One region of the Metabacillus hrfriensis genome, then DNA from elsewhere that is predicted to be linked to it. Evidence: a T-box and tRNA genes for the amino acid it is inferred to sense, from the RefSeq annotation. Region 1 holds a T-box; the other regions hold tRNA genes.
The links. The T-box of region 1 lies ahead of tyrS (tyrosine--tRNA ligase). A T-box ahead of a tRNA ligase gene usually reads a tRNA of that ligase, here a tRNA-Tyr.
Positions count from the first base shown of each region.

Region 2: it has a tRNA-Tyr gene. The T-box ahead of tyrS (tyrosine--tRNA ligase) is inferred to sense a tRNA for this amino acid. The anticodon was not compared.
Region 3: it has a tRNA-Tyr gene. The T-box ahead of tyrS (tyrosine--tRNA ligase) is inferred to sense a tRNA for this amino acid. The anticodon was not compared.

Region 1 is NZ_CP126116.1:3,924,038-3,928,450, reverse strand. Features, by position in the region: gene QLQ22_RS19515 (transglycosylase domain-containing protein) at 1-1,970, opposite strand, end outside; T-box leader at 2,107-2,336, shown strand; gene tyrS (tyrosine--tRNA ligase) at 2,387-3,655, shown strand; gene yhfZ (GntR family transcriptional regulator YhfZ) at 3,969-4,413, shown strand, end outside.
Region 2 is NZ_CP126116.1:170,239-174,651, reverse strand. Features, by position in the region: gene rocF (arginase) at 1-888, opposite strand, end outside; tRNA gene QLQ22_RS01020 (tRNA-Ala) at 1,591-1,663, opposite strand; tRNA gene QLQ22_RS01015 (tRNA-Gly) at 1,682-1,756, opposite strand; tRNA gene QLQ22_RS01010 (tRNA-Lys) at 1,761-1,836, opposite strand; tRNA gene QLQ22_RS01005 (tRNA-Gln) at 1,979-2,053, opposite strand; tRNA gene QLQ22_RS01000 (tRNA-Tyr) at 2,165-2,249, opposite strand; tRNA gene QLQ22_RS00995 (tRNA-Thr) at 2,259-2,334, opposite strand; tRNA gene QLQ22_RS00990 (tRNA-Val) at 2,397-2,472, opposite strand; tRNA gene QLQ22_RS00985 (tRNA-Glu) at 2,520-2,594, opposite strand; tRNA gene QLQ22_RS00980 (tRNA-Thr) at 2,614-2,686, opposite strand; tRNA gene QLQ22_RS00975 (tRNA-Asn) at 2,691-2,762, opposite strand; rRNA gene rrf (5S ribosomal RNA) at 2,772-2,887, opposite strand; rRNA gene QLQ22_RS00965 (23S ribosomal RNA) at 3,016-4,413, opposite strand, start outside.
Region 3 is NZ_CP126116.1:701,097-705,509, reverse strand. Features, by position in the region: gene QLQ22_RS03670 (DUF2089 domain-containing protein) at 1-284, opposite strand, end outside; tRNA gene QLQ22_RS03660 (tRNA-Leu) at 932-1,012, opposite strand; tRNA gene QLQ22_RS03655 (tRNA-Leu) at 1,033-1,121, opposite strand; tRNA gene QLQ22_RS03650 (tRNA-Cys) at 1,141-1,214, opposite strand; tRNA gene QLQ22_RS03645 (tRNA-Gly) at 1,223-1,297, opposite strand; tRNA gene QLQ22_RS03640 (tRNA-Gln) at 1,357-1,431, opposite strand; tRNA gene QLQ22_RS03635 (tRNA-His) at 1,464-1,539, opposite strand; tRNA gene QLQ22_RS03630 (tRNA-Trp) at 1,567-1,640, opposite strand; tRNA gene QLQ22_RS03625 (tRNA-Tyr) at 1,658-1,742, opposite strand; tRNA gene QLQ22_RS03620 (tRNA-Thr) at 1,753-1,828, opposite strand; tRNA gene QLQ22_RS03615 (tRNA-Phe) at 1,842-1,917, opposite strand; tRNA gene QLQ22_RS03610 (tRNA-Asp) at 1,942-2,017, opposite strand; tRNA gene QLQ22_RS03605 (tRNA-Met) at 2,021-2,097, opposite strand; tRNA gene QLQ22_RS03600 (tRNA-Val) at 2,142-2,217, opposite strand; tRNA gene QLQ22_RS03595 (tRNA-Glu) at 2,234-2,308, opposite strand; tRNA gene QLQ22_RS03590 (tRNA-Ser) at 2,323-2,412, opposite strand; tRNA gene QLQ22_RS03585 (tRNA-Asn) at 2,417-2,491, opposite strand; rRNA gene rrf (5S ribosomal RNA) at 2,507-2,622, opposite strand; rRNA gene QLQ22_RS03575 (23S ribosomal RNA) at 2,753-4,413, opposite strand, start outside.

The DNA of each region.
Region 1 (4,413 bases):
GTTCCAAACGAGACATTTGGATTCGTTCCGACAAACCATATATCCTTATACTCTTGACTTGTTCCTGTTTTTCCTGCCCAGTCTGCACTGAATGACAGATAGTTCTTAGCGGCTGTACCTGTTCCTTGTTTAATAACATCGCGCATCATATCGATTGTTAAGTAGGAAGTCTGAGGTGTAAAAACATCAACGGCTTTTGATTTGTGCTGATAAATGACTTCGCCTGATTTTGTTTCAATTTTTTCAATGAGATAAGCATCGATAAACTTTCCTTCATTTGCAAATGTTGCAAATGCATTTACGTTTTCTTCGACGGTTATGCCATTAGTAAGTCCGCCAATTGAAGTAGCTGGACCCCCATCATTTTCAGAGATAGTTGTGACTCCCATTTTCTTTAAATAATTAAGAGGATTTTGATCTATCACTTTTAAGTAAGACTTAATGGCAGGTATATTATAAGACTTTTCAAGTGCATATCGGGCACTTGTAAATCCGTGGAAGCGGCCATCGAAATTTTTAGGGTTCCATTCGCCGATTTGCAGCGGTACATCTGCAAGTACTGAACCTGGCTGAATGGCACCGGTTTCCATTGCAGGAGCATAAGCAAGCAGCGGCTTCATCGTCGATCCGTTTGATCGGGGAGTATCTGTTGCATGATTAACTTGTTCTCTTTTATGATTTCTTCCCCCGACGAAGCTGATGATTTTCCCTGTCTTATTCTCAATTAAAACAGCTCCAACCTCAACGGGCTCCTGAACCTGTATTTTCTTCCCGGTATCTTTGTCTACCTTCACTTCCGTCTTATCGCTGCCGTAGTATTCATACGATTCAGCAATGGTTTTCATTTTGTCATAAATATCTTTTTGAATGGTTGTATGAATTTTATAGCCATTTTGACGTAAGTTCCGGTCAGCAAGGGCTTTGTATTCTGCATACAATTCTTTATTTTTTTTCAGTTCGTCCAATTTGTGGCCGTCTTTTTCAGCCAGCTGCGTTAAGATAATATCAGTGGCGCGTTCTTCAATTTCGTAGGTGAGCCATGGATATTGTTCAAAAGAGGAAGGCTTGGCCTTGGCGAGACTTTTCCTTAAATCAAATGTGGCTGCTTCTTCGTATTCTTTTTGCGAGATGAAGCCTTTTGCATACATGCGTTTAAGAACAGTTTTCATCCTGGACGTTCCTGCATCTAGATTTTCCTTTATTTCTCCCCTGTTTGTAAAAGGGGTATAGCCGAATGGGCTCTGTGGCAGACCTGCAATAAAAGCAGATTGAGGAAGAGTTAAATTCTTCGCATCCACACCGAAAATACCTTGTGCAGCGGCCTGAACTCCCGCAATATTTCGGCCTGAAGCATTTCTGCCCAAATCAGCAACATTCAAATAAGCCTCCAAGATTTCCTCTTTTTCAAAGAAGCGCTCAAGTCGGAGAGCAAGCAGAATTTCTTTTGCTTTGCGGTCAAAAGAAACTTCGTCTGTGAGAATTTGATTTTTGATCAGCTGCTGTGTAAGTGTACTCCCCCCAGAGCGATTAGAGGAATTTGTCACTTCCTGAAAAAGAGCGCGCATAATCGCTTTAGGGACGACCCCGTCATGCTCATAAAAAAATTCATCCTCTGTAGCAATTACGGCATTCTTTACATGCTTTGAAATATCATCAATCTTTACTTCCTGTCTTTCAATATCTGCACGGAGCTTTCCTAAATACACCGAATCAGAAAAATAAATCTGCGAGGTTTCTTCGTAATTATAAATATCTTTTTTCATGGAACTATAAGTGCGGAGAGGTTCATCCTTAACCAATGACGCAAAGTACCCTGCGCCGAGTCCGCCGCCAAACGATGCGGCAATTAAACCGATGACAAAAAAGATCAGCATTAGGTTCCAGACGACCCCGTATGTAATATTAAACCCTTTTACTGTTCTATGTTTGTACGGCATAAATTTGCTGTACCAAGATTTAAATTTATCCATAAATGTATCATCCCCCTATACAATCCACCCACTCAATTATATCATATAAAAACAGTACTTTTGTATGATCTTGTCAGATGCTGTTGAACCGTTTGACAAGAGACATTCTATATGGTAAAAAAGATTTATTAGAATTGAAAATGCTTTGAATGGAATTAGTAGTGAACATCTCCCTGTTTTAGAAAGCTGATGGTCGATGAAAATCAGCACACAGATGAATCATGAATTACCTCCAGGAGCTTCTTTTGTGAAAGGCAGCTAATGCCCAATAGCGAAAGACGGTTAGAATGCCGTTATATATGCCGAGATAGGAATCAGTTTATCTTTTTCCTAAGTAGGGTGGTACCGCGTAATCACGCCCCTTCATTTTTGAAGGGGTGTTTTTTGTATTTTATGAAAAAAAGGAGCTAATCAGAATGAGTGAATTATTGAATGATTTGCAGTTCAGAGGGTTAATCAATCAAATGACAGACGAAGAAGGTCTGAGAAAGTTATTAGAAGAGGAATCAGTAAAATTATATTCTGGTTTCGATCCGACGGCAGACAGCCTGCACATCGGGCATTTACTTCCGATTTTAACTCTTCGCCGCTTTCAGCAGGCAGGACACCGCCCAATTGCCTTAGTCGGCGGAGCAACTGGCTTAATTGGCGACCCAAGCGGAAAGAAAGCGGAAAGAACGCTTAATACTTCCGATATTGTTCAGGAGTGGTCAAACAAAATTAAAGGTCAGCTTTCCCGTTTCCTTGATTTTGATCCCTCAAGTGAAAATCCTGCTACTCTTGCCAACAACTTTGACTGGATTGGATCTATGGATTTGATCACATTCCTTAGGGATGTAGGAAAAAATTTCGGTATTAATTACATGCTTGCAAAGGATACGGTGTCTTCAAGAATTGAATCAGGAATTTCCTACACAGAGTTCAGCTACATGATTCTGCAGTCATATGACTTTTTAAATTTATACAGATCCCAAGGCTGCAAGCTTCAAATTGGAGGAAGCGATCAGTGGGGCAACATTACAGCAGGCCTTGAATTGATCCGCAAATCCGAGGAAAATTCCAAAGCATTCGGATTAACAGTTCCATTGGTTACAAAATCAGATGGAACAAAATTCGGCAAAACAGAAGGCGGAGCTATCTGGCTCGATAAAGAAAAAACGACTCCTTATGAGTTCTACCAGTTCTGGATCAATACAGATGACCGCGATGTCATTAAATACATCAAGTTCTTTACCTTCCTTTCTCATGAAGAGATTGCGGAGCTTGAAGAGGAACTGACAAATGCACCAGAAAAACGCGCTGCACAAAAAGCGCTTGCCGAGAATATGACAAAGCTCGTACACGGAGAAGAATCTTTGGAGCAAGCAATCAAAATCTCTCAGGCTTTTTTCAGCGGAAACATTAAAGAGCTTACTGGAGATGAAATTGAGCAGGGCTTTAAAGATGTACCGGCATTTACATCAGAAGAAGCAGAAATCGGCTTAATCGACCTGCTTGTCAATGCAAAAATTTCTCCTTCAAAACGCCAGGCAAGAGAAGATGTTTCAAATGGAGCAGTATACATCAATGGCGAGCGAATTCAGGAGACAGACAAAGTCCTTGGAGAAGACGACCGCATTGACGGCAAATTCACTGTTATCCGCAGAGGGAAGAAGAAGTACACGTTAATTCAATACAAGAACTGATGAAAAGCCTCACTTGCTGGAACGGGCTAGCTTGAAAGGTGCATACCACACTTCTATAAACCTAAGAAATAGCACATCAATTAGCAGTCTAATTGGTGTGCTGTTTTTTTATTATTAAGGATTTTTTATAGATTAACTTGATTTATACGATACACATTACACCTTATGTTTAATCTTCGGTAAAAAAAGATAGAAAGGAGCAGGTAATCATTTTAACAAATTATTCAGAAAAATCAATCTTGTAAACAGCTTAAATATATGGTAAATTTGCATCAATGAATGAATATACAAATAATTGTACAAGAGTGGTGCTATGGAGATTTTTGAGTCGCTCCTTTCTAAAAAGGGGTTAATTTTGCAGAAGATCGCAGAGGATCTATTATTTATTGAACTAAATGAGCGGATACCAAAAGTAGGAGATTTTTCAGAAAGATTTAATGTTGGCAGGGGAACAGTACAGACAGCTCTGAAATATTTAGAGCAAACCGGAAGCATTAGTCTTGAACCTAAAGGACATATGGGCACCTTTTTAAGGAAGAAAAATATTCCCTCTTTGTTCAAGTATTGCGGTGCTGAAAGAATGACCGGAGTGATGCCTTTGCCGTATTCCAAAAAATATGAAGGGCTGGCATCCGGCCTTACGTCTCAATTTGAGGAAAACCAATTGAATTTAAGCATTGCTTTTATGAGAGGGGCTAAACTGAGAATTGATGAAGTGAGCAAAGGGAGATACGACTTTGCCCTTGTTTCCAAATTCT
Region 2 (4,413 bases), 1.3 Mb from region 1:
GAATAAAGAACCCATCAGAGCTACTGCTACTGTAGCTGTTTTGTTCTTTTCATCTAAGATAGGATTTACTTCAACAAACTCAGCAGAAGTGATGATATCTGACTCTGCAAGCATCTCCATCGCTAAATGACTTTCTCTGTAGCTGATGCCTCCGATAACCGGTGTGCCGACTCCTGGAGCATCGTGCGGATCAAGTCCATCTAAATCGAGGGACAAGTGAACACCGTCAGTACGCTCTTTCAAATATTGAATGGTTTCCTCCATTACCTTAGTCATGCCAAGACGGTCAATCTCATGCATTGTATATACTTTAATGCCTTTCTCCTTAATTAATTCCTTTTCACCATCATCAAGGGAACGGGCACCGATAATCACAATGTTTTCCGGCTTCACTTTAGGAGTGTAGCCTCCAATTCTCGTTAACGTCTCATCGCCGATGCCGATACTTACAGCAAGCGGCATCCCATGAATATTGCCTGACGGTGAAGTGTCGCCTGTGTTGAGATCTCCATGTGCATCATACCAGATTACACCAAGTTCTTTATAATGCTTTGAAACTCCTGCGAGTGTTCCGATGGCAATACTGTGGTCTCCGCCAAGCACCAGTGGAAACGAACCTGATTGAATCACTTCGTCAACTTGTTCAGAAAGCTTTAAATTCCCTTCTGACACCGCTTTCAAATTTCTTAAATTATTTAACGAATTGCTATCCTCTTCACGGTTTGGACGTCCAATTTTAATATCACCTTTATCTTCAATCTCATATTGCAGCCATTCAAGTCGTTCTACAACTCCTGCGTATCTGATAGCACTAGGCCCCATGTCCACACCTCGGCGCATTTGACCTAAATCCATTGGTACCCCGATAATTGATATTCTTTCTTTCATGTAAATCATCCCCCTTAGTAAGAAACTCTGTATCTATTGTACTGATAAAAAGGGTCATGACTCAACTCGACAAAATCGTGTATATATATACAGAGTTTTCTGTAAAATAATTGGCAAAATAGCAGGGAATAATTAATACGATGATGTAGAGTCAGCTGATTTCCTGGTCATTTGATTATTTTTCTGAATTTCTACTTCACCTTTATGACTGATCTGAATTGAACAAATTAAACATCAAATTGGATCCAAACCATCCAACTCGCATTAGCCGTTTTTGAATTAACGAAAAACTATAACCAACTCGCACGAATCAGTGTTCAATTCCCGAAAATGGGTTTTTGGCTCGCAACTTCATTTTTTTATGAAAAAAGGATATAAAAATACCTGTTACTAGCTGCCGTTGGCCATTATTAATCAGAGCTGCTGTAAATTATGAAAGAGTTTAAGCTGTGTATTGAACTTCATATTTAGACCCGAATGCCCAACTCGCAAAAATAATGAACTAACTTGCGGAAACTGATCTCCTACTCGCAAGCCTCATATTCAACAAGAAAACTGTTATAACATAAAGGATAGGATATTGAATTCATATATAAATAAACGTTTTATTGAAGCACGTATCCATAAATTAATTTTTTTCATTATTCCTAAACAAAAAACCGTTAGACATTAAGTCTAACGGTTTTTACAGGGTGTTTATGATGGAGCCTAGCGGGATCGAACCGCTGACCTCCTGCGTGCAAGGCAGGCGCTCTCCCAGCTGAGCTAAGGCCCCGATATAAATAAGAAGTTCTGGAGCGGAAGACGGGATTCGAACCCGCGACCCCCACCTTGGCAAGGTGGTGTTCTACCACTGAACTACTTCCGCAAAATGGTGTGCCATGAAGGACTCGAACCTTCGACCCTCTGATTAAAAGTCAGATGCTCTACCGACTGAGCTAATGGCACCTTATAAGAAAACACTCTTCAGTTTTGCAAGACGCCCTAATCTAAGAAAGATTATTCTAGGAGCGGCTCGATTTATGTGCTGAAGCTACGCTTCAATGATTACTCGATCGTTCTCTAACGACTGAGAAATCGGCACAAGAAATGGCTGGGCTAGCTGGATTCGAACCAGCGCATGACGGAGTCAAAGTCCGTTGCCTTACCGCTTGGCTATAGCCCATCAATTATGTATTCTATAAAATTCTAATTGACCGTAAAAAGGTTTATGTTAACTAAACATATTATTTACAGTCTAGACAAGAACTATTCAGTTAAGTTTGTCTAAATAAAGTGGTGGAGGGGGACGGATTCGAACCGCCGAACCCGGAGGGAGCGGATTTACAGTCCGCCGCGTTTAGCCACTTCGCTACCCCTCCACACATAAGTGGTGCCGGCAAGAGGACTTGAACCCCCAACCTACTGATTACAAGTCAGTTGCTCTACCAATTGAGCTACACCGGCATATATAGTGAAATACAATACTATTTATTCGCTTTTTAAAGTCGTCTGCTGCAATGTCTTAATGGTGGAGGATGACGGGCTCGAACCGCCGACCCTCTGCTTGTAAGGCAGATGCTCTCCCAGCTGAGCTAATCCTCCGCATAAAAGATTGTTTGATATTTCACATATTAAGACTTAAGTTTGAATGGTGACCCGTACGGGATTCGAACCCGTGTTACCGCCGTGAAAGGGCGGTGTCTTAACCGCTTGACCAACGGGCCGTTTTATTAGTTTAATGTAAGCTCCCAACCGGGCTTGAACCGATGACCTCTTCCTTACCATGGAAGTGCTCTACCGACTGAGCTATGGAAGCAAGGCTCCGCAGGTAGGACTCGAACCTACGACCGATCGGTTAACAGCCGATAGCTCTACCACTGAGCTACTGCGGAATAATGCTAGCCTGGCGACGTCCTACTCTTGCAGGGGGAAACCCCCAACTACCATCGGCGCTGAAGAGCTTAACTTCCGTGTTCGGCATGGGAACGGGTGTGACCTCTTCGCCATCATCACCAGACATAATGACAAAAATTATTATACTATAAAATCCGAAGATTTCAAGTGTTTTTTTGAAAGAAGTTATTCTTTCAAAACTAAATAACGTATGATAACAAGATTCACTTAGGTTTTACACTTTATTAGACTGTGGTTAAGTCCTCGAACGATTAGTATCTGTCAGCTCCACACGTCACCGCGCTTCCACCTCAGACCTATCAACCTGATCATCTTTCAGGGTTCTTACTCACTAATGTGATGGGAAATCTCATCTTGAGGGGGGCTTCATGCTTAGATGCTTTCAGCACTTATCCCTTCCGCACATAGCTACCCAGCGATGCCTTTGGCAAGACAACTGGTACACCAGCGGTGCGTCCATCCCGGTCCTCTCGTACTAAGGACAGCTCCTCTCAAATTTCCTGCGCCCACGACGGATAGGGACCGAACTGTCTCACGACGTTCTGAACCCAGCTCGCGTACCGCTTTAATGGGCGAACAGCCCAACCCTTGGGACCGACTACAGCCCCAGGATGCGATGAGCCGACATCGAGGTGCCAAACCTCCCCGTCGATGTGGACTCTTGGGGGAGATAAGCCTGTTATCCCCGGGGTAGCTTTTATCCGTTGAGCGATGGCCCTTCCATGCGGAACCACCGGATCACTAAGCCCGACTTTCGTCCCTGCTCGACTTGTAGGTCTCGCAGTCAAGCTCCCTTGTGCCTTTACACTCTGCGAATGATTTCCAACCATTCTGAGGGAACCTTTGGGCGCCTCCGTTACATTTTAGGAGGCGACCGCCCCAGTCAAACTGCCCACCTGACACTGTCTCCCAGCCCGATCAGGGCTGTGGGTTAGAATTTCAATACAGCAAGGGTAGTATCCCACCAATGCCTCCACCGAAGCTGGCGCTCCGGCTTCCAAGGCTCCTACCTATCCTGTACAAGCTGTACCAAAATTCAATATCAGGCTACAGTAAAGCTCCACGGGGTCTTTCCGTCCTGTCGCGGGTAACCTGCATCTTCACAGGTACTATAATTTCACCGAGTCTCTCGTTGAGACAGTGCCCAGATCGTTACGCCTTTCGTGCGGGTCGGAACTTACCCGACAAGGAATTTCGCTACCTTAGGACCGTTATAGTTACGGCCGCCGTTTACTGGGGCTTCAATTCAAAGCTTCGCTTGCGCTAACCTCTCCTCTTAACCTTCCAGCACCGGGCAGGCGTCAGCCCCTATACTTCGCCTTGCGGCTTCGCAGAGACCTGTGTTTTTGCTAAACAGTCGCCTGGGCCTATTCACTGCGGCTTTTCAGGGCTATGAACCCTAAAAAGCACCCCTTCTCCCGAAGTTACGGGGTCATTTTGCCGAGTTCCTTAACGAGAGTTCTCTCGCTCACCTTAGGATTCTCTCCTCGCCTACCTGTGTCGGTTTGCGGTACGGGCACCTCTCACCTCGCTAGAGGCTTTTCTTGGCAGTGTGGAATCAGGAACTTCGGTACTAAATTTCCCTCGCCATCACAGCTCAGCCTTATATGAGAAGCGGATTTGCCTACT
Region 3 (4,413 bases), 1.8 Mb from region 1:
ACTCCCGGTTTCTTTTGTGCGTTATATCCTAGGATGGAAATGATATCATCTAATTTACCCCTGACCGTTGGATAGGAAATGCCTAATTCCTTCTCCACTTCTTTTATATTCCCGCGGCATTTAAGGAAAGTTTCAATAAAATGCAGTTGTTCCTGACCTAAAGCAGACAGTTTTGAAGCTTCAAATTCATTTTCTATTGTTGTCTGACAATGTCCGCATTGTAGCTTTGTAATTTTTAATGATTCGCTGCAAACCGGGCAATTTGTGAGTAAAGGATATGCCATGTTTTGCTCCTTTCTTTTATTAACCATATTATACTACGTTTTTTAATAATATCAAATATCAACTTAAAATAATTTATAAAAGCGAACTTAAATATTAAATAATTTAATTTGAATATTAAATATAAGTGCTAACCATTCTGAAATCAACTCCGGCTTAGGAAAAGAAGTTCCAGTAACTGCCGATTCTGCTACCCTTAAAATTACGCATATAGAGAATCACATTGTTTTTAATATGTTCTTCAGTTAGGTTAGATGGTTTCAATAAAGTAATATCAATACCCTGATCTTTAAGTTGATTTAAAAATGCTTGTATTCCATTCAAGTAATATTGAATTGTATGAGGTCTTAAATTTCGAAATTCGCAATCCTTAATGAACAATTGAATAGCATCTTTAAATGTCTCTACATAAGCTTTTACTTACTTTGAATAACAGCCAGTTCATCATCATTTAAAACATTCTTACGCCTTGTCATAATAATTCCTCCTTCAACGGTGCACACGATTAAGGAACACGATTTCATTTGAGGATGTCATGTGAAAAAAAGATAAAAAGACAACAAAAAAACGCCTCTACAATAACTGTAGAGACGTTTTTAAACGTTGATATTACTTAATTCACTTGTAATTGAAAGTAATAAAATTTCGATACCGGTGGCCGGGGTCGAACCGGCACTCCAGAGGAACACGATTTTGAGTCGTGCGCGTCTGCCAATTCCGCCACACCGGCAAATGAAATTGTGATGAAGATGGTGCCGAGGACCGGAATCGAACCGGTACGGTAGTCACCTACCGCAGGATTTTAAGTCCTGTGCGTCTGCCAGTTCCGCCACCCCGGCAAGGGTGATAAATAAAAATTGGAGGCGACACCCGGATTTGAACCGGGGATAAAGGTTTTGCAGACCTCTGCCTTACCACTTGGCTATGCCGCCTCAACTATTGGAGCGGAAGACGGGATTCGAACCCGCGACCCCCACCTTGGCAAGGTGGTGTTCTACCACTGAACTACTTCCGCAAATCGCATTGTAATGTATTTTATGCAGGAGCTGCACAAAGATGACTTTAGATTGAAAATGGCTGGGCTAGCTGGATTCGAACCAGCGCATGACGGAGTCAAAGTCCGTTGCCTTACCGCTTGGCTATAGCCCAAAACAGAAATAAAAACCCTATTAAGTAAAAAATGGGGCGACTGATGGGAATCGAACCCACGAATGCCAGAGCCACAATCTGGTGCGTTAACCACTTCGCCACAACCGCCATTATACTATATAAGATTAATTAAATTGGCAGGGGTAGTAGGACTCGAACCCACACCGGAGGTTTTGGAGACCTCTGTTCTACCTTTAAACTATACCCCTATATTCTTTAAATAAAATGGTGGAGGGGGACGGATTCGAACCGCCGAACCCGGAGGGAGCGGATTTACAGTCCGCCGCGTTTAGCCACTTCGCTACCCCTCCACACTGTAAGTGGTGCCGGCAAGAGGACTTGAACCCCCAACCTACTGATTACAAGTCAGTTGCTCTACCAATTGAGCTACACCGGCATTTAAGTGTAAATGGTGGCTTGGGACGGAATCGAACCGCCGACACAAGGATTTTCAGTCCTTTGCTCTACCGACTGAGCTACCAAGCCATTTTATTCTTTTTTAATTAAGAATGGCGGTCCCGACCGGGATCGAACCGGCGATCTCCTGCGTGACAGGCAGGCATGTTAACCGCTACACCACGGGACCATTTGGTTGCGGGGACAGGATTTGAACCTGCGACCTTCGGGTTATGAGCCCGACGAGCTACCAGACTGCTCCACCCCGCGACAATAATAAATGAAGTTTTTTTGCTGCTTTATTTCAGTAAAGATGGTGGAGGATGACGGGCTCGAACCGCCGACCCTCTGCTTGTAAGGCAGATGCTCTCCCAGCTGAGCTAATCCTCCGCAGTGAAAATGATATTGGTGACCCGTACGGGATTCGAACCCGTGTTACCGCCGTGAAAGGGCGGTGTCTTAACCGCTTGACCAACGGGCCATTTATATAAGTAGTGGCGGAGAGCAAGGGATTCGAACCCTTGAGACGGGTTACCGCCTACACGATTTCCAATCGTGCTCCTTCGGCCACTCGGACAGCTCTCCAAAATGGCTCCGCAGGTAGGACTCGAACCTACGACCGATCGGTTAACAGCCGATAGCTCTACCACTGAGCTACTGCGGAATAATATTTTCACTAGCCTGGCAACGTCCTACTCTCACAGGGGGAAACCCCCAACTACCATCGGCGCTAAAGAGCTTAACTTCCGTGTTCGGCATGGGAACGGGTGTGACCTCTTTGCCATCATCACCAGACATAGTGACAAAAATTATTATACTATGAAATCCGAAGATTTCAAGCTTTTTTTTTCGAAAGAAGTTATTCTTTCAAAACTAAATAACGTATGATAACAAGTTTCACTCAGGTTTTACACTTTATTAGACTGTGGTTAAGTCCTCGAACGATTAGTATCTGTCAGCTCCACACGTCACCGCGCTTCCACCTCAGACCTATCAACCTGATCATCTTTCAGGGTTCTTACTCACTAATGTGATGGGAAATCTCATCTTGAGGGGGGCTTCATGCTTAGATGCTTTCAGCACTTATCCCTTCCGCACATAGCTACCCAGCGATGCCTTTGGCAAGACAACTGGTACACCAGCGGTGCGTCCATCCCGGTCCTCTCGTACTAAGGACAGCTCCTCTCAAATTTCCTGCGCCCACGACGGATAGGGACCGAACTGTCTCACGACGTTCTGAACCCAGCTCGCGTACCGCTTTAATGGGCGAACAGCCCAACCCTTGGGACCGACTACAGCCCCAGGATGCGATGAGCCGACATCGAGGTGCCAAACCTCCCCGTCGATGTGGACTCTTGGGGGAGATAAGCCTGTTATCCCCGGGGTAGCTTTTATCCGTTGAGCGATGGCCCTTCCATGCGGAACCACCGGATCACTAAGCCCGACTTTCGTCCCTGCTCGACTTGTAGGTCTCGCAGTCAAGCTCCCTTGTGCCTTTACACTCTGCGAATGATTTCCAACCATTCTGAGGGAACCTTTGGGCGCCTCCGTTACATTTTAGGAGGCGACCGCCCCAGTCAAACTGCCCACCTGACACTGTCTCCCAGCCCGATCAGGGCTGTGGGTTAGAATTTCAATACAGCAAGGGTAGTATCCCACCAATGCCTCCACCGAAGCTGGCGCTCCGGCTTCCAAGGCTCCTACCTATCCTGTACAAGCTGTACCAAAATTCAATATCAGGCTACAGTAAAGCTCCACGGGGTCTTTCCGTCCTGTCGCGGGTAACCTGCATCTTCACAGGTACTATAATTTCACCGAGTCTCTCGTTGAGACAGTGCCCAGATCGTTACGCCTTTCGTGCGGGTCGGAACTTACCCGACAAGGAATTTCGCTACCTTAGGACCGTTATAGTTACGGCCGCCGTTTACTGGGGCTTCAATTCAAAGCTTCGCTTGCGCTAACCTCTCCTCTTAACCTTCCAGCACCGGGCAGGCGTCAGCCCCTATACTTCGCCTTGCGGCTTCGCAGAGACCTGTGTTTTTGCTAAACAGTCGCCTGGGCCTATTCACTGCGGCTTTTCAGGGCTATGAACCCTAAAAAGCACCCCTTCTCCCGAAGTTACGGGGTCATTTTGCCGAGTTCCTTAACGAGAGTTCTCTCGCTCACCTTAGGATTCTCTCCTCGCCTACCTGTGTCGGTTTGCGGTACGGGCACCTCTCACCTCGCTAGAGGCTTTTCTTGGCAGTGTGGAATCAGGAACTTCGGTACTAAATTTCCCTCGCCATCACAGCTCAGCCTTATATGAGAAGCGGATTTGCCTACTTCTCAGCCTAACTGCTTGGACGCGCATATCCAACAGCGCGCTTGCCCTATCCTCCTGCGTCCCCCCATTGCTCAAATGGTGAGGAGGTGGTACAGGAATATCAACCTGTTGTCCATCGCCTACGCCTTTCGGCCTCGGCTTAGGTCCCGACTAACCCTGAGCGGACGAGCCTTCCTCAGGAAACCTTAGGCATTCGGTGGAGGGGATTCTCACCCCTCTTTCGCTACTCATACCGGCATTCTCACTTCTAAGCGCTCCACCAG